3 regions of the Shewanella psychrophila genome follow, and region 1 is predicted to be linked to each of the others. Evidence: predicted binding sites of a transcription regulator. Region 1 holds the regulator's gene; each other region holds the start of a gene.
The links. Region 1 encodes MetJ, which represses methionine synthesis genes. Its sites were predicted from a motif close to TAGACGTCTAGACGTCTA; they were not measured.
Positions count from the first base shown of each region.

Region 1 (8,349 bases):
CATCGACATCTGATGCTGCAACGCCGGACTCTCTGAGTAAAGCAGCCAAGAGACGAGCGGACCAACGCTCACCAAAGCTCACCACTTCACTTCTTTTATACTCGTTTAACGACTCTAGAGAAAACAGACTGATGAGCTGATACTTGTCGATAGACAAACGCTCTCTCAGGCTTCTGGCCTGCTCGTTAGAAAGCAGCTGTTCGATCAGATTCTGTTGAAAGCTGATTAACACCTGCAACTCTTCCTGCCATAGCTGACCAGTGTCTTTGAGTTCCAATAATTTATAAAGAAAATTGGTGCTCTTACCTGCGGCCGATACAACGACGAGATCATCGCTATTGCCGTGAGTGAGAAGGATATGAGCAACACGGCGGTAGCAATCTGCATCCGCTAAGCTAGAACCACCAAATTTGTGCAAATGACAACGCGCCATCTTTAACTCCTATCTACCGAGATTAACAACTCGCCGCTGCAGCGAGTCCAGCTTCAATATCGGCAACTAAATCGTCGGCATCTTCGATACCCACTGAAAGACGGATTAGGGTCTCTTTTACCCCAGCTTCTGCTCGAGCCTCTGGCTCCATAGCTCTGTGGGTCATTGTCGCAGGAACTGCGACTAAACTCTCTACCCCACCTAAACTTTCTGCGACAGAAAACACAGATAATTTGTCAAGAAAAGCTACCAACTGCGTTTCTCCGCCTTTAAGCTCGAAACTGAGCATGGCACCAAAGCCCTTTTGCTGCTTAGCAGCAATCTTATGACCAGGGTGATCACTAAGACCTGGATAGTAAACTTTATCGACCGCCTCGCTGGCAGTTAATACCGCTAACACCCGTTGTGCATTAGCCTGATGTTCACGAATACGTACCGCTAAGGTACGAATACCGCGTAGGGTAAGATAACTATCAAAAGCAGATCCTGTTAGGCCTAAGGTATTAGACCACCAATGCAATAACTCACCTAACTCGGCATCTTTAGCGACGACAGCACCACCGACTACATCGCTGTGGCCATTGATATATTTAGTAGTCGAATGGATAACAATATCGGCACCGAGCAAGAGTGGCTGCTGTAAAATGGGAGACAAGAACGTATTATCGACAACGACTAGGGCATCGACGGCATTACTCGCCTTGGAAATTTCTTCGATATCGACGACACGCAGTAAAGGGTTCGATGGTGTTTCCAACCAGACCATCTTAGGCTTCTGGGCAATAGCGGCTTCCAGTGCTATATTGTCAGTCTGATCCACCACAGCAAGCTTGAAGGCCCCCTTCTTGGCTAAGTTAGTAAATAGACGATAACTTCCCCCATAACAGTCATGGGGAACGATTAGCAGATCATCGGGACCAAGCAGGCTAGTCACTAATGTGATCGCAGCCATGCCAGTACAAGTCACCACACCTGTTGCGCCTTTCTCCAGTCCAGCGATGGCATCACCGAGAATAGAACGAGTCGGATTTCCCGAACGGCTATAGTCAAAATCTCTGGGGTTCTTGTGCCCATCGAAAGAGTAGTTAGTCGACAAATAGATGGGAGGCACCACGGCACCATGTTGGGTATCGGACTCAATCCCTTGACGCACTGCAATTGTGGCTAACTTACGTTCGGTCATCTACTACTCCTAGAACTATTTACTGAACACCTTCCTCCCAACAAAAATTGGACAGGAGATGTCTGGACGTCTAAATGTACCTAAGGGAAAGCCCAGCGTCAACCAAATATAGACGTTTAGACGTCCAAACATATGGAAATCTATTTGCAATTGTCATAAATAAGAGGCAATAATTTGACTGCACAATTTAAAGGGTTAAAATCTGCCCCGAATTTTGAATATACAGGTGAGTCAATGACTGAGTGGAATGGCGATTATATTAGCCCATATGCTGAACACGGCAAGAAGAATGAACAAGTAAAAAAAATTACTGTTTCTATTCCCTTGAAGGTACTTAAGGTTCTTACCGATGAGCGCACCCGTCGTCAGGTTAACAACCTACGTCATGCCACCAATAGTGAATTGCTTTGCGAGGCATTCTTGCATGCATACACAGGCCAACCTCTGCCTAACGATGATGACTTGTCTAAAGATAAGCCTGATACTATCCCTGCTGAAGTGAAGCGCTTGATGGATCAGATGGGTATCGAATGGGAAGATGTAGAGTAATCATACTCACTTAAATCTTGTTCAGTCAGTTTCAGGGATCGCATTGCGATCCCTGTTTGCTTCCACACTAGTTTCGACCCTGCAGAAACAATCGAGCCCGACTAAAAGATTAATATCGAAGCCTTTCATATTAATTAACAAGGCTAACGCCTTAACCATCACAGTACAATTGAGAGAAAATGCCGTGCTTTCAATGATAGATCCAACCACATTAGCTTTAGCTTCCCTTATCATCTTCTGTGGTGCCTTGACCCAGAGCCTTATCGGTTTTGGTTTAGCCATTGTCGCCTCTCCTCTGCTGTATATTGTCGATCCAGAGCTAGTACCGGCCCCGGTTATCATCATGGGCTTCTCTATCTCCTTGCTGACCCTGTTTAGAGAGCGAGGTGCCCTTGAGTTTAATGGGCTGCAATATGCCCTTCTTGGACGCATTCCTGGTGGTTTTCTCGGGGCAGGTCTATTGATATATGCACCACAACCCATTCTTGGACTGGCCATATCGGGCATCGTTGCCACGGCGGTCATATTGAGTTTGCTTAAGTTCAACATAGCCGTTAACCGCAAGAGCCTGTTTGGCGCCGGCGTGATATCTGGTGTATTTGGTAATATTGCCGCTATCGGTGGCCCACCACTGGCAATTTTGCTTTCAGGAAAAGATGCCCGTCAGTTTCGTGCGGCCCTATCGGCTTTCTTCATCTTCAGCTCACTGATCGCGCTTGTGATTCTTGGGATCACAGGTCTGCTTAGCATCAAACATCTATGGCTGTCGCTATTGCTTCTGCCTTCGGTGATCTTAGGTTATGTGGTCGCGGGGAGACTGATAGGGCATGTTGATAAAGATAAGACTCGCAAGGCAACACTCATATTATGTTCAATCTGTGCAACGATATTGGCGGTGAAGTCATTAATGGAATTAGGCTAAGAGAAGGTGCGAGTACGGAGCTTCGCTCCTACGAGTTCAAGAAAAGTCAGAAGCGAAAAGCTTTTGCTTTTAGCTCGCAGCCAACTTGTTGGCGAACTCGTAGCGAAGCGCCCTCGAAACTTCTTTAAATTTAAAAATGATATGACGTTTGTAAAACACCGCCTATAGCATCATCGCTGCCGACCATGCCGGTAAAGTCCAGATAAAAGACTCGACCAAATTCGAAGCCTGTACCTAAAGAGTAAATATCAGCCGTCGTGTCTTTCATATCGTGACGGTAACCTAAACGCAGTGCAAACCAATCCGTAGCTTTCAACTCACCACCAACGCGCCAATACTGAGTACCACCAACTTCTTCGAAGCGTTTATAGGCGTTCAGATCGATATCTGAGGTTAAACTTATACTGTCCCAGTCATAGGCGATACCTGCAGTAAATTGTGGCTTAACTTGATAGGTAAATTTACGGCCTTGTGCTTCTACCGTCTCCACATCCTGACTAATAAGGTTTCGACCAGATAGCCCCACAACCAAACCTTCTACAGGTTTCATGGCGACACCAACATCTAAGTTAAAAGTGACCTCGTCGTTTCTATACTTAAAATCATCAAAATCACTAGCCTCGAAGTTATTCGCACTAACGGCATAGTTATAGGTATCTATACGCTGAAGCTTAGGTGATACCCCGACTGCAATGGGCATATTGACAATTGAAAGTGGAAAGCTCAAGGCTACGCCTAAATCAGAAACCACACCGGCAACCACAGCTCCCTGTGAATCTAGGTCTGCCAGTTCTGAAGGATTATTTGGATCTAACCCATTAAGAGTATCAATATCAGATTGGGCAATGGCTGCGACTCCAATGGCATCCATATAGCTCTTATAAAACACCGCCATGGGCATTTTATGTGTGGGTAATACGATAGAGAATCCAATACCTGTACTCACATAAGCATTGTTATCTTTTAAAGACTCGAGATCGGTGACTAACTCACCACGATAGAGATCGACTGAAGTAGCATCACCGACTGTAATGGCAGCATCTAGTGCATCATAAGAGTCTTGCAGGGAATCAAACTTATCTATCATCTGATCTTTATCGGCACCATCGGCTCCGATCACGGGTAGTAACATGGCAAAATTATTGAATTTAGGTGTTTGCAGGGCCAGTAGAGCAGGATTAATGAAGCCAGCGCCCTCACGGCTTGATGAGGCCACACCGGCACCGCCCATGGCATCGCTTCTAGCCTCGTAGTATTGCTGCCCAGCGATAGCTACCGACGGGGTGAGTAGTAGTAGTGCACAGTAAAGTGCAAATTTGAGCATTTTCATCCTTTCAGCCCTTATCTTTATTTTTATTATTTGATGTTTGTTACGTTTCTTCCTACTAGGTAAAATCCAGCGTAGCGCACTGAACAAAACTCACAGAAATAAGTAGAGACACATAAAAACAGTCGAATTTAAAGATAGTCCAACATTCAGAATTGTGTACGATAAACACTCAAAAAACCAACACTTGTATCGATTTATTTTGATCTTTTTTTTAACAAGATGCCTTACTTAAGAACTACCCAGCTTAACCCGATAATAAATATGAATATTTACCACTCTTTATGGCTAATAAATTCAGTTTATAAATCACTAAATTCAGCGCTATTATTTGTAAGTTTTCTTTATTGCCCTAAAGCACATAATCCATAAAATGCTCAGCAGTAAGACCTAGGAATTATCTTAAAACCACAGGCTGATATTTGTCTTCATGCTAGAGGAGATAAAAGGAGGTATCGGCTATTCGTCAGTCATCAAACATAGAGACAAATACACCATCATTAAGAAGTTAAGAAGTAGGCTAATCACACTAGGCCATTAGCCTCAGGCAATGCTTAGGAGTTTAATAGGCGATCACAGGGAAAGAGAGCTAAGATCTGAGGATGAAGCAGCCCCCCAGACCCTTTATCGAAATTAACACATAAACTTAGTTGTCCTCTTGGGGGGAGACTAAGAGATCAACCCGTCGATTCGCTTTCCTGCCTTCGACATTATCATTACTGGCTAAAGGCTTAGCCTCGCCAAGGCTTTCGCTCTTAAGTTGCACAGCATTCACCCCTTGCTTACCTAGGTAATCTTGCGTAGTTACGGCTCTGCGTAATCCCAGAGCATAATTATACCAGACACTTCCCTTGCTATCGGTATTTCCCTCAAGCCTAATCATATCCGGGGAATTCGCCAACTTTGCGGCGACTTTAGCTAAGATATCACGGGATTCTGAAGTTAGCTTATCACTGTCAAAATCGAAATAAACCCGAGCCAGTAATTGCTTTTCGGATGTGACTCTCATTAACCCGCTAGCCGACAAATACTCCATACAGGCAGAGTAAACATCTTGGCTCTTTGCTAATTTAAGTAGCCTATTATTGACCTCTGTGTCACTTACCTCTTGTATGATCACTAGCCTACCATCTCTATGGTTCGCTAATGCGGTAACATCAGAAATTGTCACATCCTGACTAATAGTGTGACTCTTAGTGGAACAAAAAGAAGCCAAGTCATATTGAACTTTTTCAACAGCTTGTATCTCAGCTCCAGGCTGTACATCTTGAGCGCATCCGCTTAAGGCCGAGACCAGAGTAAAACAGATTAATAAGGTGGGGAATATTCTTGTCATCGCAATTTAACTCTCTGTGTGTCGGTAATAAAGTTTACTGATGCCATCACTCTTGGCGCCTTTCTTAATTAAGTCTAAAATTTCCTGGATCAAATCATCTAAGTCATCCACATCTATGATGTTGTCTGCGCCTACGCAATTTTTAAAAGCATTTTGCCCCGAAGCACTAAATTGAATCCCTATCACCCCCATATGCAGTGGAAGTTCGCCATCATTAAACTGAGACCTGATCTTGTCGCACATACCATAATTATTCACCAACTTAGAGAAAGTGTTTTCATAGGGAGATTCCATACCATCGCTAAGGATAAGGATCATTTTAAGGCGCTTGTTATACTCCTCACTCTCCTCCTCACTTGGCTTGACTGGTCGTCCCTTATCTAAGATTTGCGCCCCTCTCAACAAGCCTTGATAAACTGAAGTCCCGCCATCAGGAGACATACGACTCACAGTGTCTATCTGTGACTCTTGGTTTGTCAGCGGAATCGACCAAAAATTGCCGTTACACATAGAGCCGCTATAGAGCCTTTGGTAGCTAGGATTATGTTGAATATCTGCAGAGTTCTCGATAAAAATATCAGCAACCGTACGGCTATAATCTATCCAATTAGCACTATCAGGCCACTTCGAATTCCAATAAGCTGAAGGGGCATCATCCACAACAGCCCTCACAGTGCGTGCATCGCTTCTCGGGCCAGGTAAGCCGTTACACTTACGACTGTTATTAACGCAACGATCAACCTGGCTATAGCTTTCATTGGCCCAGTCTCTCCAATTTATCGATTCATAATCAGAGTAATTACTGCTAGTTTTTCCACTCGGATTTCGATACTTAAGCTGAGACATACAGACATTTCTACTGCTTCCCCCCTCTACTACTCGCATGTTATAGGGGACTAAAGCAATCCTATTACGAATTTCGGTCTCTCCGTCACGGGGCACTAAGATCTCATCGGCAACCTGAGTTATCGCCTCCTTAAGACTATTAATTTTTCCATGTTGATCCATGGAGCCAGAGAAATCGGAAACAAAAACGATATCCACATCACGGTCGCCCAGATACTCAGGATAATTACGGGCAATGGCAAGATTGGCTAAGGTTACAGTCTCTTTGAAACTCGGAATAACATCGCTATGTAGCCAGGAGTGATGGTCTGTTTTAGCCGTCACTCTATACTGGGTATATTCTCTGTCTTCAACACTGCCATTGGGCAGGGGGTAATGATCGACAGCCTCATTGCGCTCTACTTTTATCTGACTAATGTTATTGATATTTCTAATGTAGCTTGAAATATAATCACTCGCCAATTTCGACTCATATGCCTTGTCGTCACGATTGGCTATAGACACGGCAAGACTCGCCGCCTCTGTTGCATCGGCGAGACGATTTTGCTTTTGAATATAGCGTGTGCCCTCAAGCGCTAAAAAGACCATACCGAATAATGGAATAAGTAAAAAAGCTAAATAAATGGCCGCCGCACCTTGCTGCTTTTTTAAGGAGAATCTTGCTCTTCTATACATAACTACCTTCCGGGCATGACTGAACTGGAGTGAATATAGTGCTGCTCACTATCCCCCCAAAACTGGTTGAACCAGGAGTCTATTTTCAGGCACAGGGTAACTTGGTAAAGCGGAAACGTCTTATGCGCTGAGTTTATCGGAACAAGACTCGCTTTATCTTGAAGCGAATCATCGGGGCGACATGGTGTCCCTCCCCCAATGCCTTTATCGATACCGCCATAGCCGCCGTCCACTAACCACTCTACGCGTACCCCATAGGGAGCAGCCTCAGATGTATTGGGATAGCCGAGTAATCTAGCGGCCAAGATGTCTATTTCGTCCACTTCACTCGCTGTCACAATTGGTTTTTCCTCATAAAATCGAGTGCGCTCCTTGAGGATATTCACCAGTGAGTAACTCACTCGATCCAGATTCACCCTATTGAGTAGCTGCAAAGCGATATCCCCGGTGAAAACAAGCAGAGCTGAGGTAAAAAAAAGCACAAAGGCCAACTCTACGGTAAAAGAGCCTTGCTGCTTACTCTTCATCAACTGGCCACCCCTCATGCTCCATCGTCACTAAAATCCGACGACTGATTTTTTTCTCAATCACACCAGCCAGAAAAAACATAGGCGTATAGTCATAGGAGATCTCATACAAGGCCAGCGGGCTACGCTGCTGTTTCGCTTGTGTTCCACTACTCTTGTTATCAATCAAATCTTGCAAGCTCTCAAAATAAGAGATAGAAAGCTGATAGCGACTGGGGTCGACTAATAAGTGCCAAATCTCCCCCTTCTTCTCAAACATCTGAGTCATCCTCTGCCCATAAAGCTCTCCAGTCCGCTCACCATCCCAGACCCGAGTATCCCTGGATGATTCACGCAGAGCCGATTCGGTCAAATTAATCACGTAAATCAATCGACTGATTTCAAAAATGCCAAATGTGACCAGAAACATCACTATAGATCCTATGGCAAACTCGATAGAGATGACTCCCAATTGACGACGCTTGGACTGGGCTAACAAGCCTTTCCTCTTCACAAGTTGTCCTCCCCTCGACGTAAACTATAAAATAGCGCTGACACCTGCTCGGCTGAAT
Region 1 covers NZ_CP014782.1:3,386,605-3,394,953, forward strand. The annotation lists gene sps_RS14560 (bifunctional aspartate kinase/homoserine dehydrogenase II) at 1-433, opposite strand, end outside; gene metB (cystathionine gamma-synthase) at 456-1,616, opposite strand; gene metJ (met regulon transcriptional regulator MetJ) at 1,851-2,165, shown strand; gene sps_RS14575 (sulfite exporter TauE/SafE family protein) at 2,350-3,087, shown strand; gene sps_RS14580 (conjugal transfer protein TraF) at 3,218-4,417, opposite strand; gene sps_RS14585 (OmpA family protein) at 5,061-5,750, opposite strand; gene sps_RS14590 (pilus assembly protein) at 5,757-7,271, opposite strand; gene tadF (tight adherence pilus pseudopilin TadF) at 7,274-7,798, opposite strand; gene sps_RS14600 (TadE/TadG family type IV pilus assembly protein) at 7,788-8,291, opposite strand; gene sps_RS14605 (tetratricopeptide repeat protein) at 8,288-8,349, opposite strand, start outside.

Region 2 (8,349 bases), 2.1 Mb from region 1:
TCAAATATCGCTCACCGAGTCGTGGCTCTGTGGCACATGTAGTGATTGATTCAACGGGCCTCAAAGTTTACGGCGAGGGAGAATGGAAGACTCGAAAGCATGGTAAAGAAAAGCGTCGTACCTGGCGTAAGTTACACCTCGCAGTAGATGCGAATACGCATGAAGTCGTAGCAGCAGAAGTCACTCTGGTTAACGTTGCTGATAATGAAGTGTTACCCACATTAATCAAGCCGTTAAGAAGACAAATTAAACAAGTTTCTGCTGATGGAGCATACGACACCAAAGCGTGTCACAAACTACTTCAGCGTAAAGGTTGCAAACCAACTATCCCACCAAGAAGCAGTGCTGGGTTTTGGGAGGATGGGCATCCTCGAAACGAGGCAGTGAGAGCCCTCAAAAATAATGAGTTAGCGCAATGGAAGAAGGAAAATGACTATCACTTACGGTCGCTATCTGAAACAGCAATGTACCGATATAAGCAACTAATTAGTCCGAAACTTAGCCTACGAGATTATAATGCTCAAGTAGGTGAAGCGCTGGCAGGTGTAAAGGCAATGAACAAAGTCATAAGACTAGGAATGCCAGTTAGGAAACAGCCTGCCTAGTTAGCTCAAACCCTTGGAGTAGCTGCATCTATAGCGAGGATTTGATCAACAACGCCTATCAAGAGGGTAATGAATATTGCTGAGTTCATCTTAATGTGATCGTCTAATTATTATGCTGTAGCATGATTGATATATACTTGTCGAAACATACCGATAGCATCATAGATGCAAAGCCATCGTAAAGTGAAAAGGAGACGTATCAATGTCGGAAATAATACTTTCTGGACTAATTCTTATTGCTCATTTTATTTTTTGGCGGAAGAGGAAGAACTAGTACATTTATTTTATGTGGCACGGATAAAATATGCCAAAGGGAGAGTTTCAATTAATAAAGAAATTGTTAGGTTCGTTAATTTTATTTAGTGGAAAAGTAGCAGTAAACACAGTCACACCTAATATATTAAAGCTAATCGATTGGAATTATTTAAATGACATCAAAACATATAAATGAGATTTTATTACTAAGTATAGAAAGTAAATATTCTGACATTCATTTGTCTGCTAGTGAAAGGATTCATGCTCGACACAAAGGTTCTATTATAACAATTTCAGACTTTACTATTAATGATGACTACATTATTAACTTTGTAACAGAAACCTTTCCTGGTGACAGCCTAAATCTTACAAAAGATACTGATTACGCTTACAACTTCAACAAAGATACTGTGTTGAGAGTTAATTTGTTTAGGCATAATTTTGGTCTTGGACTTATTATTAGGATTCTAAATCAAAATATCATTGATTTAAATGATTACGATAATGGCGAAGTTTTGAAGAGAATCTCTGAGTATAAAAAAGGGTTGATATTATTAGCTGGTAGCACGAATACAGGTAAGTCAACGACTTTATCATCGATGGTTGATTATATAAACAAACGAAAGAATGTTCATATATTGACGATAGAAGAGCCAATAGAAACCATTTTTAAAAGAGGGAAAGCAATAATTAATCAAAGGGAAGTTGGAAAACATGTTTCTTCATTTGAAGATGCAATTTATTCAGCTCTTAGGGAAGATGTTGATGTTATTGTTGTTGGGGAAATAAGAAATAGAGAAACATTAAGAGCTTCACTGTTAGCGGCTGAAACCGGACATTTGGTGATAGCGACAATACATACATATTCTGCGATAAAAACTATTGATAGAATTATTAATTTTTTCCCAGGAGATGAACAACCTTTAGTCAGAGAAGTTTTATCTGAAACGCTAACAGCTATAATATCACAGGACTTAATTTTAGACAATGTCGGAAGTGTTATTCCGATTCAAGAAATAATAATAAACAACAATGCAGTGTCTAATTTAATTAGAACTAATAAATCATTGCAAATACCATCAATAATGCAATTAGATAATACTTTAGGTATGATAACTAGGAAAGACCATATAAGAAAACTAATTAACAATGGTACTCTTCCAGACTCATATCAGTAAATATGGGCTGATATAAAGTAAACCAGTGGAAAACAACATGTTTATTAGGCGTTATTGGTTAAACTCTCAATCTAGGCGTAGCGACTCCAAGGGGGGAATTAATTTTACAGCCTGTTTCCTAAGTGTCATTCCTAATCTTTTAAAAAGTATAGGTGGTGCACTTCTAGATTGAACGTGGCAGATCTCAAAACACGCTATTAATGATGGGTGTCTCGGTTCGAAGAAAGTTGATGAGGTACTGAAAAGATATGATTTTGTAGCAATACAAAAAATTATCTTATTGAGTCTTAACAACGGCCACTATTTAAGACACAATGAAGATTATATCCATCTAGACGGCTAAAACATGAAAAAATCATTAAAACAGCGTTCGTCCGATCATAACCGTGGGCTCTATTTTATTGGTACTACTCCACCAAAAATCGATACAGATTTTGAATCGGTCAGTACTATCGCTGATAAGTTGTTAGCCCGCCTTGATGAGATAAGTTTTGATGGTTTGATCATTTATGATATTCAGGACGAAACGAATCGCATTGATATTCCTAGGCCTTTTCCGTTTAAAGCTACCCATGACTCTGGCACCTACGCCCAGCTGATCAATCAAAAGTCAGGTAAGCCTGTTATCGCCTATAAAAGTGTTGCAGGTCTTGATGAGCAAGAGTTTAGTGAATGGTTGTCGCGTACTTGGTATCAAAATAATGTTAGAGACTTGGTATTAGTAGGTTCGCCATCGACTCAGGTTGCCAGCTCATTGCCTCTAAATGACGCTTACCGTGTGTTAGCCGCACACTCTCAGGAGTTCTACCTAGGTGGTGTGGCCATTGCTGAGCGCCATTTAAGTAAAAAGAATGAACATATTCGTCTGTTAGGTAAGTCGACTTTAGGTTGTGAGTACTACATTACTCAAGCGGTGTATAACGCTCAAGCAACTATCGATATGTTAACTAGTTATGCTCAGGAATGTGCGCTAAATAACATAAAGCCAAACCGAGTAATTCTGACATTCTCCCCCTGCGGTAGCGCTAAAACATTAGAGTTTATCAATTGGTTAGGTGTGTCTGTCCCCAAAGCTACCAGCGAACGTATTTTGTCTGCGGACGACCCTTTGTATGAGTCAATTAAGGTTAACCACAGTAATCTGCTGCAAATTTTAGCAACAGTTATTCCGCTTAATATTCCATTAGGCTTGAACATTGAAAGCTTAACTAACCGTAAAACTGAAATTGATGCGTCTATTTTGATGTACAAGCTACTTAAGGGCACCATGGATCAAGCCTTAGCCCAAAATCAAATTGATCAATTTGTACAAAACAAATAACCCACACTCACTGTAAAAAGCATGCCCCGTTGTGTTGATGCATCATGGGGCAAATCTCACCTCATTTCGGCGAATACTTAGTTAATAGTCGGCTAATAACCCCCAACTATCAAACCATAATCCGCTGTGTTAGAAGGTTTCTTAATTATCCTGTCCAGAGTAACTTTTCTATTCCAAAGCCAACAAACCATGCTTTAGTGCAATAGCATTGGCTACGGCTGTCAATCTGGCTTTTATCGCCTGCTCAATACCAACGCCACCCTGCACCAAATCATCAACCGCAATAAAAGCAATCGTCGTCAGGCAGCTGCTTTCATAATGATAAGCATAACCCGATTCTACCACCCAGCTCTCTACACTCACTTCTGTGATTTGTTGTATTTTTTCTTCCAATGACCTGACTAAGGTAAAATCAAAAGACAAAATAAGATCTTCATTACCATACCAATCCGCTTTTAACGCCTGAAAATTGATCCACATCTCCAGCTGAGCCAACAACGGCTTAAGCGAATCCGAAAATTGGCCATCCGCCACTATCGTAATGGGAAGTCCTTGCTGCAACTCTTCTATTGTTTGTTCTTTTTCTGTTGGCATAGGTAATGGCTCATTGAGCACTCTAGTGCTGATAGTAGTGATAATTCAGATGGTAACTCTGCTGATAACTTTAGATTTTGCTATCTAACGATCCCAGATGCAACCACAACAAATACAATTGAAATCAGAGTAAACTCATTCATCGCAGCCGTCAGCCAAAAAGCAAAAAAGACGAGACATATATTATGTACTCATAGCACTAGCATACGCGATAACACAAAAATGCGTTACTCTTCCAACAAATCTGTGACAGCATCGGCCAGCCACATTAGCGCTGGACCCCGAGCCTTTTGTTTTGCCATCACGCGATCAATCGGTACTCGCCATGGCTTATGGTCAAAGCTTAAGTTCATTAGCACCATGTCACCCTGACGCTCATATTGCTTCGCCATATGGCTGGGAATGTAGCCCCAGCCTAGGCCCTCTTTAACCATATGATTAACGGCATTGAAGCTATTGCCCCACCAGATATGTGAAGATATGCTCGGAAAATGCGGTAAGGGCTGATCTTCTAGACCACGGATCAAAAGTTGACGATGTGGGATTAAATCTGCGGCAGTGACGATAGCGACGCTGGCCAGCGGATGCATTGGGCTCACAACACCATTGAACGGCAAGCTCCCTACATAGCACAGATCCACCTCTTGCGGAAAACCACTATTAGCAAACATCAGTCCTAAGTCCGCTCGTCCACTATGCACCAAGGCTAATACATCCGGTGTTGCAACAGCGTAGAGCTCTAAGATGGTTGCAGGGAACTGTGATGCAAAGGTATTTAGCATACTCGTTAGCATGGGAAATAATGCGTCGTCCACCGCTATTTTTATCTGTGTTTCATGGGATAAGTTAAATGCGCCAGCAACAGAGTCAAGCTCGCGGGTTTGTTGCAAGATAGCTTGCGCAAACGGCAGCAGTCTTTCACCTTGTGGGGTTAATGAAGGTTTGCGTGTAGTACGATCAAACAAGGTGGTGTCGAGATCGATTTCAAGATTGGCAATTCCCTGACTGACTGCCGACTGCACCTTTCCCAACTGACGAGCACATGCCGAAAATGAACCAGATTGTGCCGTTTCAACAAACATTCTCAGCTGTTCTAGATTATACATATCACTTTTCCTGATAGTAACTAACTATCTTCTTACTTATTTAATGATGATTATAGCAACCAAGAACGACTGAACAACAGAGAAGAGATCTATCATGAAAACAAAAGAACGTATTTTTCACAGCGTACTATTTGAAGCTATTGCCTTAGTATTCGTCATCACCGCCGCCACACTATTTACTGACGCAGGGGCAAAATCGGCGACAGGTTTGGCTGTCGGCCTGTCTTTAATTGCCATGTGCTGGAATTATATTTATAACCTAGGTTTTGACCGTCTCTATGGCACTAACCGCATTGAACGTTCCATTAAAATGCGTTTAGGCCATGGGCTTGGTTTTGAGTTAGGTATGATTTTTGCGACATTACCCTTGATGATGTGGGTACTGCAGTTAGATTTCTGGACAGTATTTGTCATGGACATCGGCGTGGTCATTTTCTTCTTAATCTACGCGATTGTCTTCAACTGGGGTTATGACGTGATCCGTGCACGTCTGTTTAGTCACAAAGCAGAGAGCGACAAGGTTAATGAGCGCTCAGCCCCATCGATAAGTTAACTAACAGCGATAAAACCTGCTATTAAACTGCGAGTGTAGACTCGGCTATGACCTTAGAAAACAGGGATGTTTTCGCAGTGCTTACATCACCCACCGCAGGTGTTAGGTGACAAGAAGGCATAACTTACTAATTCATGACCCAGTAACAAAAACCTAAAGCTGGTCGATAATGTTCCATACATGATTCGACATTCCGTCCGTCCGAAGAGGTAAAATTCCGGCCAACAAGCATGCCGGAAAAACGGACCTAAAAGCCCTACCCGAATGACGATTGAAGCCAGTCATACTCCCTATAAAAGAACTGGCTGGAGTCGAGGCTCAACGCAGCAGTAGCGAGCCCAAGCAGCCAAATGACGTAACTGCCGACGATAAGACAAGGAAGCCGATGGTTTTCGCCGCAGAGTTGACTGATATCAATGAGCAGAGAAAACCGGAGGCTGAAGCCGTATTATCTAGGCCAAGTAGTCATTTATTCGTAATCAGCGATTGGTACACACGCACAGAACAAGTTTCTGTCGCCAAACACGTCATCGATACGATTAACCGTTGGCCAGAACTTGTTAAGCTTAACCGCTGCCGTTGGGAACACGGCTGTCTCACGGCTGTAAGGACGTGAGTCAAACTCAGGGTCCATGATGTCAGCCAATGTATGCGGTGCATTGCTCAGCGGGTTATTGTCTACTGGCCACTCGCCAGACTCGACACGGGCCGCTTCGCCGCGAATAGACACCATAGCTTCGATAAATCTATCCAGCTCAACCTTAGACTCAGACTCAGTCGGCTCAATCATCAAGGTTCCCGCTACCGGGAAGCTCATGGTTGGCGCGTGGAAACCGTAATCATTAAGGCGCTTGGCGATATCCATCTCAGTGACGCCAGAAGCTTCTTTAAGCGGACGCAGGTCGATGATGCATTCGTGCGCTACACGGTCATTTCGGCCGGTATAAAGCACAGGGTAATGCTCAGACAGCTTCTTCATCATGTAGTTAGCGTTAAGCAGTGCCATCTGAGTCGACTCACGCAGGCCTTGCTTACCGAGTAGCTTGATGTACATCCAAGTGATAGGCAGAATTCCCGCGCTACCGTATGGCGCCGCCGCTACTGCGCCGTTGTTGTCAGATTCTAGACCGTGCTTGACTACCGCGTGGCCAGATAGGAATGGCGCCAGGTGTTTCTTAACACCGATTGGGCCCATACCTGGTCCGCCGCCACCGTGTGGGATAGCGAAGGTCTTGTGCAGGTTAAGGTGAGACACATCGGCACCGATAGAACCTGGCGATGTTAGACCCACCTGTGCGTTCATGTTGGCACCATCTAGGTACACCTGACCGCCATGTTGATGGATCACTTCACAGATCTCGCCAATCGTTTCTTCGTACACGCCGTGAGTCGATGGGTAAGTGACCATGATGCAAGACAGATTATCGGCAACTTCTGCCGCTTTCGCCTTAAGGTCTTCCATGTCGATGTTGCCGTCTTTATCACAGGCGGTAACTACGATCTTCATGCCAGCAAGCTGAGCCGAAGCCGGGTTAGTACCGTGGGCTGACGATGGGATCAGACAGATGTTTCTGTGTGCGTCACCGCGAGACTCGTGATACTGCTTAATCGCAAGCAGACCGGCGTATTCGCCCTGTGCACCTGAGTTAGGCTGCAGTGATACAGTGTCGTAGCCTGTGATATCAATCAACCAATCAGACAGTTCACTTAGCAGCTGTGCGTAACCTTGTGCCTGATCTTGTGGGCAGAACGGGTGCATGTTACCGAACTCAGGCCAAGTGATAGGCATCATCTCGGTGGCTGCGTTAAGTTTCATGGTACATGAGCCCAATGAGATCATTGAATGGTTAAGGGCTAAATCCTTGTTCTCGAGACGCTTGATATAACGCATCATCTCGGTTTCGCTGTGGTAGCGATTGAACGTTGGATGAGTCAGAATCGCATCTTCACGGATAAGCGCTGCCGGAATAGATGCGCTGCCATTGGCAACAATATCGCTATCGAGCTTGGCTACGTCCAGGCCATGGCCTTCGCCAAGTAGGATGTCGAACAGCTGAGCCACGTCTTCACGAGTAGTGGTCTCGGCTAGGCTAACGCCTAAGATACCATCGCTATCTATACGCAGGTTAACGCCTTGAGCTTCAGAGCGCGTCTTGATAGCCCCAGCGTCTAAGCCTTTAACCGATAAGGTATCGAACCAAGTATTGTTAACCAGTTCTACGCCCTTGGCTGTTAAGCCAGTTGCGAGAATGTCGGTCAAACGATGAATACGCTCGGCAATCGTCTTAAGACCCTGTGGGCCGTGGAATACGGCGTAGAAAGACGCCATGTTCGCTAGCAATACTTGAGCGGTACAGATGTTTGAGTTAGCTTTCTCGCGGCGGATATGTTGCTCACGAGTCTGCATCGCCATACGTAGGGCGCGGTTACCGCGAGTATCTTGTGATACACCGATAATACGGCCAGGCAGTGAACGCTTATGTGCGTCACGAGTGACGAAGAAAGCGGCGTGTGGGCCACCGAATCCCATAGGGACACCAAAACGCTGCGAGTTACCAAATACCACATCGGCGCCCATTGAGCCCGGAGACTTAAGCATAACCAGCGACATGATATCGGCGGCAACTGAAACCACGGCCTTCTTAGCGTGTAGCGCTTCGAATAGCTCGGTGAAATCAGTGATCTGACCAAAACGGTTGGTGTACTGGAACAAGGCACCAAAGATGTCGTGGTTAGC
Region 2 covers NZ_CP014782.1:5,457,839-5,466,187, forward strand. The annotation lists gene sps_RS23800 (IS5 family transposase) at 1-605, shown strand, start outside; gene sps_RS23805 (type IV pilus twitching motility protein PilT) at 1,034-2,038, shown strand; gene sps_RS23810 (methylenetetrahydrofolate reductase) at 2,385-3,359, shown strand; gene sps_RS23815 (hypothetical protein) at 3,528-3,953, opposite strand; gene sps_RS23820 (LysR family transcriptional regulator) at 4,181-5,059, opposite strand; gene sps_RS23825 (PACE efflux transporter) at 5,154-5,612, shown strand; gene gcvP (aminomethyl-transferring glycine dehydrogenase) at 6,082-8,349, opposite strand, start outside.
Region 2: a site for MetJ is predicted at 2,363-2,380, ahead of sps_RS23810 (methylenetetrahydrofolate reductase). Genes of this name have one in related genera too.

Region 3 (8,349 bases), 2.5 Mb from region 1:
GATTAAGTCTTTATAGCAAGACTTTAGCCCTGCAAGGTTCATTTTCCAGTTAAAGCCTTCGTCGGTTCGCGATAGGTTTTTTAATAAAAACTGAGCCGTGCCTTCATCTAATCCGGCTGTTAAAAGCTGTTTGAGTGCATCAGAGCGACTTTTTAAGCCGATGAGATCGATATTTTCAAGCCCTGAAAAAACCTTCTCATGTCTTTCTTCATAACTGACCGGAGCGATATCTGCGGCAATTAGACTGGTCACTCTATTCGGATAACTTAGTGCCGTAGCCATGGCTACCTTGCCTCCCATGGAGTGGCCAAGAATATGCGCAGCCTCTATTTGTAAACTGTCCATAAGCTCAATGACGGCTTGCGCCAGCAAAGGGTAATCCATTTTTTGCCAATGGGGGCTGAGTCCATGGTTGGGTACATCGATTCGCACCACTCTATGTCTCTCTTCCAGGTTCCTTCCCAGGCCCTTTAAATTATCAAGATTTCCGAAAAGGCCATGAATTAAGATCACAGCGGAACCTTGGCCAGAAGAGATATAATGCATGCTTGATCCTGTAGACGGTTTGAAGAGTGCAGATTGTGCCTGCAAACGGGTTAATTTTACAATCATACTCGGATAACGCGCTAACACTTGCCGTCTTTTTGAGCAAACTCGACATCTTTTTAGGATCTAATTACGATCTCTGTCAATTTTAGCCGTTTGGCACTTTATTATAAGCCATGAGTTGGCATACACTTGCAGCAGGCAGTTGAACGTTGATTTAAACAAGAAAAGCAACAATGTTCAGTGCGGGCAGAAAATTAATTAATTTCACTTAAGGAAGATTAAGGTCATGAAATATATCGAGGTCGATGAAGAGCTATATCGCCATATTGCCGGTAAGACAGAGCGTATTGGTGAGAGTGCTTCAGATATCCTGCGCCGCTTGCTTGGGCTAGATGTCGAGTCTATTAATCATGATATGCCCGAAACGATAAGCCATCCCGGAATGGAGTCGACTCAAGCTAAGCCTCAAACCGAGGTACTAGCTAGTCATAAGCCGGAAGTTAATAATGACTTCTCTCAGTGCATAGACACTGACGAACTTGCGGCACAGAAAGGGGCCGTGGGTCGCTTCCTATTTATTTTAGAGGCTGTGTACCGCGCCGCACCAGAGCAGTTTTCTCAAGTGTTACAGATACAGGGGCGAGATAGACTCTATTTTGCGACATCAAAAGAATCATTGCTTAAGGCCAGTAAATCGGCAAATCCAAAAGAGATAGGCCAAAGCGGCTTTTGGGTGACGACCAACAATAATACCGCCAAGAAGCGAAATATTCTGACCGAAGTCCTGCAGCAGTATGGCACGGTTGAAGCGCAAATTGAGGCGATTACTAATAATCTGTAACCTTTCTCATTTATGTCATATTCTGACCTAAGTCTTGCAACAGTATGGCACGGTTGAAGTATACATTTAGGCGATTACAAATAATCTGTAGCCTATCGCATTAATGTCATAGGCCTGCAATAAGCTGAAATCATCTGAGTATGAATTCAGTTTTTTTTTACCCATCATTTATTCAACGCATAAGGATACGAGTTTGAGCATTCATGAGCGAGCAGGGCTGGTTGCAGAGCAACAGGACTTAGTGAATATTCCCAAGTTGATGAGTCACTACTTCTGCATTAAGCCAGATATTAAATTGGATGAGCAGAAAGTCAGCTTCGGCACATCAGGTCATCGTGGCAGCTCACTGAAGGGCAGTTTTAATCAAGCGCATATTTTGGCCATCACTCAAGCGGTTATCGATCACCGTAATGGAGCCGGAATAACTGGCCCCTTGTATCTTGGGATCGACACTCATGGATTGTCACAAGCCGCATTTATTACTGCTATCGAGGTTCTGGTGGCAAACGAGATTAATGTCATCATTCATCGAGATGATGGTTTTACGCCAACACCAGTAGTCTCTCACTCGATCATTCAAGCGAACAAACAGCTAGATGCACTTAAGCCTGCATTAGCCGACGGTCTTATTATTACGCCTTCCCATAATCCCCCTCAAGATGGAGGCATCAAGTATAACCCGCCACATGGAGGCCCAGCGGAAGGTGAGATAACTAAATGGATAGAGCAAAAGGCTAACTATTATCTCGGCGATGGGCTCAAAGGGGTTAAACGCCTCGATTATGCTTATGCCATAGCGTCGCCGTTAGTGAAAGCTGAAGACTTGATTATGCCATACGTGGATGATTTAGATTCTGTTATCGATATGCAGGCCATCTCAGATTCGGGCATAAGCATCGGCGTCGATCCTCTGGGCGGTTCAGGTATTCATTATTGGTCTAAGATTGCTAAGCGTTATGATGTAGACATCAGCCTAGTTAATACTCGAATCGATCCAAGTTTCAGTTTTATGCCACTGGATAAAGATGGAAAAATTCGCATGGACTGTTCCTCACCTTATGCCATGGCGGGTTTGTTAAAGCAGCAAGATAATTTTGATCTTTGTATCGGTAATGACCCTGATTATGACCGACACGGTATCGTGTGTCCCGGTTCTGGGTTAATGAACCCCAATCACTTCTTGGCCGTGGCCATCGATTACCTAGTGACTCATAGGCCTAACTGGGCTGATAGTTTGATCATAGGTAAAACCTTAGTCTCTAGCGCCATGATTGACAAAGTCTGTGCTCAGCATGTTAAGCCACTGTGTGAAGTGCCTGTTGGATTTAAATGGTTCGTGGATGGTCTCGCCGATGCAAGTTTTGCATTTGGGGGAGAGGAGAGCGCCGGTGCGGCATTCTTGAGGCGTGATGGTACGACTTGGTGTACCGATAAAGACGGCTTTATTCTCGCACTACTGGCTGCTGAAATACTTGCCGTAACAGGTCAGACGCCGGCTAAGAGATATCAAGAACTTGTGGCGTTACATGGCGAGAGTTTTTATAAGAGAGTCGACAGTCCGGTACAAGCCGATAAGAAGGCTAAGTTTGCCCAAGTCTTGAAGAATGATGTGAATACCCGAACCTTAGGCACCGAAATTTTAGCGGGAGAGTCGATTTTAACTGTACTGACAAAGGCGCCAGGTAATAAGGCTGACATAGGTGGGATTAAGGTGATCACTGAAAATGCTTGGTTTGCGGCTCGCCCTTCAGGCACCGAAGCCCTGTTCAAAATCTACGGCGAAAGCTTTATCAGCCTGGCTCATCTGGAGCAAGTCATCGATGAGGCACAAGCCATGATCGATGCACTCCTGAGTTAAAAGGTGGGATTAACAGGCTCGTTGCTTGTTCCTAGTGCTTAAGTGCTTAAGTGCTAGGAACTTATATTAAAAAGAGATATGACAGCTAGGGAGATTGTTCTTTTCCAGGTAATTCTGGTGATATTCTTCGGCGCGATTAAATTCAAGTGCTGGGACTATTTCCGTGATTATCTGTCTTTCTCCCCATTTACCACTATTAACTAGCGTCTGTTTCGACTGCTCAGCAATCATTTTCTGTCGATTGTCGTGGAAAAAAATGGCGCTGCGATATTGAGAGCCTATGTCGCCCCCTTGTTGGTTGAGTGTCGTCGGGTTGTGGTTTTGCCAAAACACATCGAGCAAGTCTTGATAAGAGACTAAGGCTTCATCGTATTCCACCTGGACAACTTCGGCGTGCCCCGTTTGACCAGTTTTAACTTCCTTATAGCTGTTGGTCGCATTGTCACCACCCATATAGCCACAAGCCGTCAGCTTGACGCCTGCAATCTCATTGAAAAAATACTCAACGCCCCAAAAACACCCTGCACCAAATGTCGCAATTGCCATATAGACCTCTTGAACTTGTATTAGATTAACTATCGTTTGCATTGCTAGAGGCAATGCTGAACCATTTACTACCAGCAATTCACTTAGCGCGATTGACTCTAATAAATACCTATTCAAACGTCTGGATGGCTAGAAGTCTGTAGTTTGTACTTAATGGTTATCTTTTGCAATAGGTAAATAGGTATTATTTGATGCCCCGATAAATAGCTGACGTAGGGGTTAAGTGTTATTATTCTAAGCAATAGATTTTTCGGAATAAAATTAAAGGATCTTGCATGAAATTGCGCCGTTTCGAGTTGCAATTCGCTTGTGAGAACAATTAAGGAGAATTTTGTGCTACAGGCGCTCATAAAGTCACAAGACTTTTTAAAATTTACTTTAGATAACCCACATCATATAGATGAAAGCGGTAGTTTTTCTATAGGCGAACACACTCATGTAGAAGTGTGGGATACGGGAGTTATCGTATTTGAGCCAAAGCATGCAGAAGGAAAAGATATTGTCCTCTCTTGTGCGGTACACGGTAACGAAACAGCCCCCATCGAGCTCTGTAATGACCTGATAAAGGACCTGCTACAGGAAAAGGTCATTACCAAGCAAAGAGTCTTGTTTTTGTTTGGTAATCCGCCAGCAATCATCAACGGCACCCGCTTTATCGAAGAAAACCTAAATCGTCTATTTAACGGTGCACACTCTGCGGGTGAGGGGCTGATTAACCCTGAGCGTATTCGAGCGAAAAAACTCGAGTTTTACGTCGATAAGTTCTTTTCGGCGTCTAGTGCAACTGAGCAAAGAATTCATTACGATCTGCATACGGCCATTCGAGGTTCAAAACATGAAAAGTTCGCTATCTATCCTTATCGCCCCGGTCGCAAGTATAGCGCCGAGCAGATCATGTATCTTGAAGCTTGTGGCATAGATACAGTTTTGTTCCATCATGAACCGACCACCACCTTTAGCTATTATTCTTCAAAGAATTACCAAGCCGATGCATTTACCATAGAGCTAGGTAAAGTCTTGCCCTTTGGCCAGAATGACATGACACGTTTTATCGCCTTAAGAGAGATGTTGAATCGCTTGATCACCAATCAAGACTTAGAGTTGGCAAAATTCGATGTGAACAAGGTTCACCTTTATCAGGTTTGCCGTGCGATCAACAAAGGCTTCGATGATTTTGAATTTACCTTCGCCAATGATGTTGAAAATTTTACTGCTTTCCCTAAAGGTTACATCTTAGCGAAAGAAGGTGGGATGAATATCAAGGTCGAGCATGAAGTCGAGGCCATCGTGTTCCCCAATGCTAAAGTACCGGTTGGACAGAGAACCGTTTTATGTCTAAAACCTGCCAGTACCGATAATATTGCTTAACCTTGGTCTGGAACGGGGTAAAATCTCCATTGCATGTAAAGCTAAACATACGCCATGAGTAACCGTTAGTTTTTATTTAGGTCTTTAGAACGGTTGATTGCAAGTTTACGTTAACGTAATGTCTTTCCCGCGTATTACAAGAATTGCTGATCCGCTCCATGAGAGCGGGTCAACTCATAACAAAGCACTCAGCTGATAAGAGATATAGTATGAGCAACGCAACAAGCGATAACGAGACTGTCCATCGTGTCAGTTTTCTCGACAGGGAATCAGTTAACATCCCTATTCTTAAAGTATTGCAAGCCGACGGAACCGTTTATGATAACGCTGTACTGCCTGCAATTGATGAAGTATTGGCTCATCGAATCTATGATACTTGTGTGTTCACACGCGTCTTAGATGAACGTATGTTGGGTGCACAGAGGCAAGGTCGTATCAGCTTCTATATGACATGTACCGGTGAAGAGGCCTCTATCATAGGCAGCACGGCTTCTTTAGATGATGGTGATGTGATATTGGCGCAATATCGTGAGCATGCGGCTATTCGTTATCGTGGTTTTACCACTGAGCAATTTATGAACCAATTGTTCAGTAATGAAAAAGATCTCGGTAAGGGCAGGCAGATGCCGATCCATTACGGCAGTGCTGAACTTAATTATCAAACAGTCTCGTCTCCCTTAGCCACACAGATCCCACAGGCAACAGGCGTAGGTTATAGCTTCAAGATGCAAGGAAAGCGTAACATCGCCATCTGTTATTTTGGTGAGGGCGCAGCGTCTGAAGGTGATTTCCATGCCGGTTTAAACATGGCTGCCGTAGTTAAATCACCCACCATCTTCTTCTGTCGTAACAATGGTTACGCTATCTCGACGCCAACAAGTGAGCAGTTCTGTGGTAATGGTATTGCCAGCCGCGGCCCTGGTTACGGGATACATACAATTCGCGTCGACGGTAATGATATGTTGGCGGTACTCGCTGCGACTCAGCAGGCCCGTGCCTATGCGGTAGAGAATAACGCACCTGTATTAATTGAAGCCATGACCTATCGTCTGGGTGCTCACTCATCATCGGATGATCCATCGGGTTATCGTTCTAAAGATGAGGAAGCTAAGTGGCAACAGCATGATCCCGTTAAGCGCTTTAAGTTATGGATGATCAATAAGGGCTGGTTAACCGAGAAGCAAGATGCTGAAATGTACGAGAAATATCGTAAAGAGGTCCTTGCAGAGTTAAAAGTAGCAGAGAAGCTGCCTATGGCTATGCTTGATACCTTAATTGAAGACGTATATGACACGCCGACCCCTCGTCTTCAACAACAGTTAAAAGACCTTAAGAAACATCTTAAGAAATACCCGGATTCCTATCCAAATAGTAAAGGGAGACTCTAAGTCGTGGCTGAGATTAATATGTTACAAGCCATCAATGATGCGCTATCCATTGCTCTGGAATCTAATGAAAAATCGATTCTGTTCGGTGAAGATGTGGGACATTTTGGTGGTGTATTTAGAGCAACCTCGGGTCTGCAAGCAAAATTTGGTCGTGATCGTTGTTTCAACACCCCTCTGACCGAACAAGGCATCGCGGGTTTTGCCAATGGTTTAGCTTCTAACGGTATGGTCGCCATTGCTGAGATCCAGTTTGCCGATTACATTTTTCCTGCCATTGATCAGATAGTCAATGAAACCGCTAAGTTCAGATATAGAAGTGGTAATGAGTTTAATGTCGGCGGTGTGACCTTCAGGACACCTTATGGTGGAGGCATCGCTGGCGGTCATTATCACTCTCAATCACCTGAAGCTTATTTCACCCAGACCGCCGGTCTCAAGGTGGTAGTGCCTCGTAATGCCTATCAGGCAAAAGGCCTGTTATTGGCGTCGATTCGCGACAAAAATCCAGTGATCTTCTTCGAGCCTAAGCGTCTTTATCGCGCCAATATTGCCGAAGTGCCCGATGAAGACTATGAGATTGAGCTCGGTAAGGCTGAAGTCGTCAGACAAGGCACTGATATCACCTTATTGGCTTGGGGCGCGCAGATGGAAATCATCGAAAATGCTGCAGACATGGCGGCTAAGAAAGGGATCTCATGTGAGATCATCGATCTAAGAACTTTAGCTCCCTGGGATGCTGAAACCGTTGCGACTTCTGTAAAAAAGACTGGCCGCCTACTTATTAACCATGAAGCTCCACTAACTGGTGGTTTCGCCGGTGAGATATCAGCGACGATACAAGAGGAGTGTTTCCTTCATCTCGAATCGCCAATCGCCAGAGTCTGTGGTTTGGATACGCCTTATCCTTTGATCCACGAAAAAGAATATATGCCTGACGCGCTTAAGACATTCGAAGCGATTAAAGCAACGGTTAATTTTTAGGAGCCTGGCATGATTAAAGAATTTATTCTTCCCGATATCGGTGAAGGCGTTGTTGAGTGTGAACTCGTCGAGTGGTTGGTGAGTGAAGGTGACATTGTCAGCGAAGATCAGCCCATAGCCGATGTTATGACTGACAAGGCCTTAGTACAAATCCCTGCTCCTCATGGTGGTGTCATCAAAAAACTTCACTATGCCAAAGGTGAGATAGCAAAAGTGCATGCACCGCTTTATTCAGTTGATATCAGTGGTACGGAGCAATCTGATGTAAGTCAGCAGGCGGAGACTTCATCTGAAAAGCTAAATATTCACAAGTCCGATGAACATATTTCACTGCCAGAACCGGTTCAATCTAGTGCTCAGCTTCACATCGAAGAGTTTCTTCTGCCAGATATAGGTGAAGGAATTGTCGAGTGTGAGCTGGTAGAGTGGCTGGTAAACGAAGGCGATATCGTGGCCGAAGATCAACCTATTGCCGATGTGATGACAGACAAGGCCTTGGTTCAAATTCCGGCTATTAAAGCAGGAAAAATCGTTAAGCTGCATTATCGTAAGGGTCAGCTTGCAAGAGTCCATGAGCCTTTGTTTGCAGTAGAAGTCGAGTCAGATGATGTTATCGATGCTGTACCTATAGTGGCAGTTGAAGCCGCTGGTGAAACTTTGAGTCAAGGTGTGATTGGCGAACCTGTGCCTCAAGGAAAAGCATTGGCGAGTCCTGCTGTTAGGCGCATGGCGAGAAGTTTAGATATCGATATTTCCACTGTTACAGGCTCTGGCAAAAATGGCCGGGTATATAAAGAAGATATCCAGCGACATCAGTC
Region 3 covers NZ_CP014782.1:859,879-868,227, forward strand. The annotation lists gene sps_RS03835 (alpha/beta fold hydrolase) at 1-546, opposite strand, end outside; gene seqA (replication initiation negative regulator SeqA) at 836-1,390, shown strand; gene pgm (phosphoglucomutase (alpha-D-glucose-1,6-bisphosphate-dependent)) at 1,584-3,248, shown strand; gene msrA (peptide-methionine (S)-S-oxide reductase MsrA) at 3,315-3,794, opposite strand; gene astE (succinylglutamate desuccinylase) at 4,128-5,162, shown strand; gene sps_RS03860 (thiamine pyrophosphate-dependent dehydrogenase E1 component subunit alpha) at 5,372-6,550, shown strand; gene sps_RS03865 (alpha-ketoacid dehydrogenase subunit beta) at 6,554-7,531, shown strand; gene sps_RS03870 (dihydrolipoyllysine-residue acetyltransferase) at 7,541-8,349, shown strand, end outside.
Region 3: a site for MetJ is predicted at 3,917-3,934, ahead of msrA (peptide-methionine (S)-S-oxide reductase MsrA). Genes of this name have one in related genera too.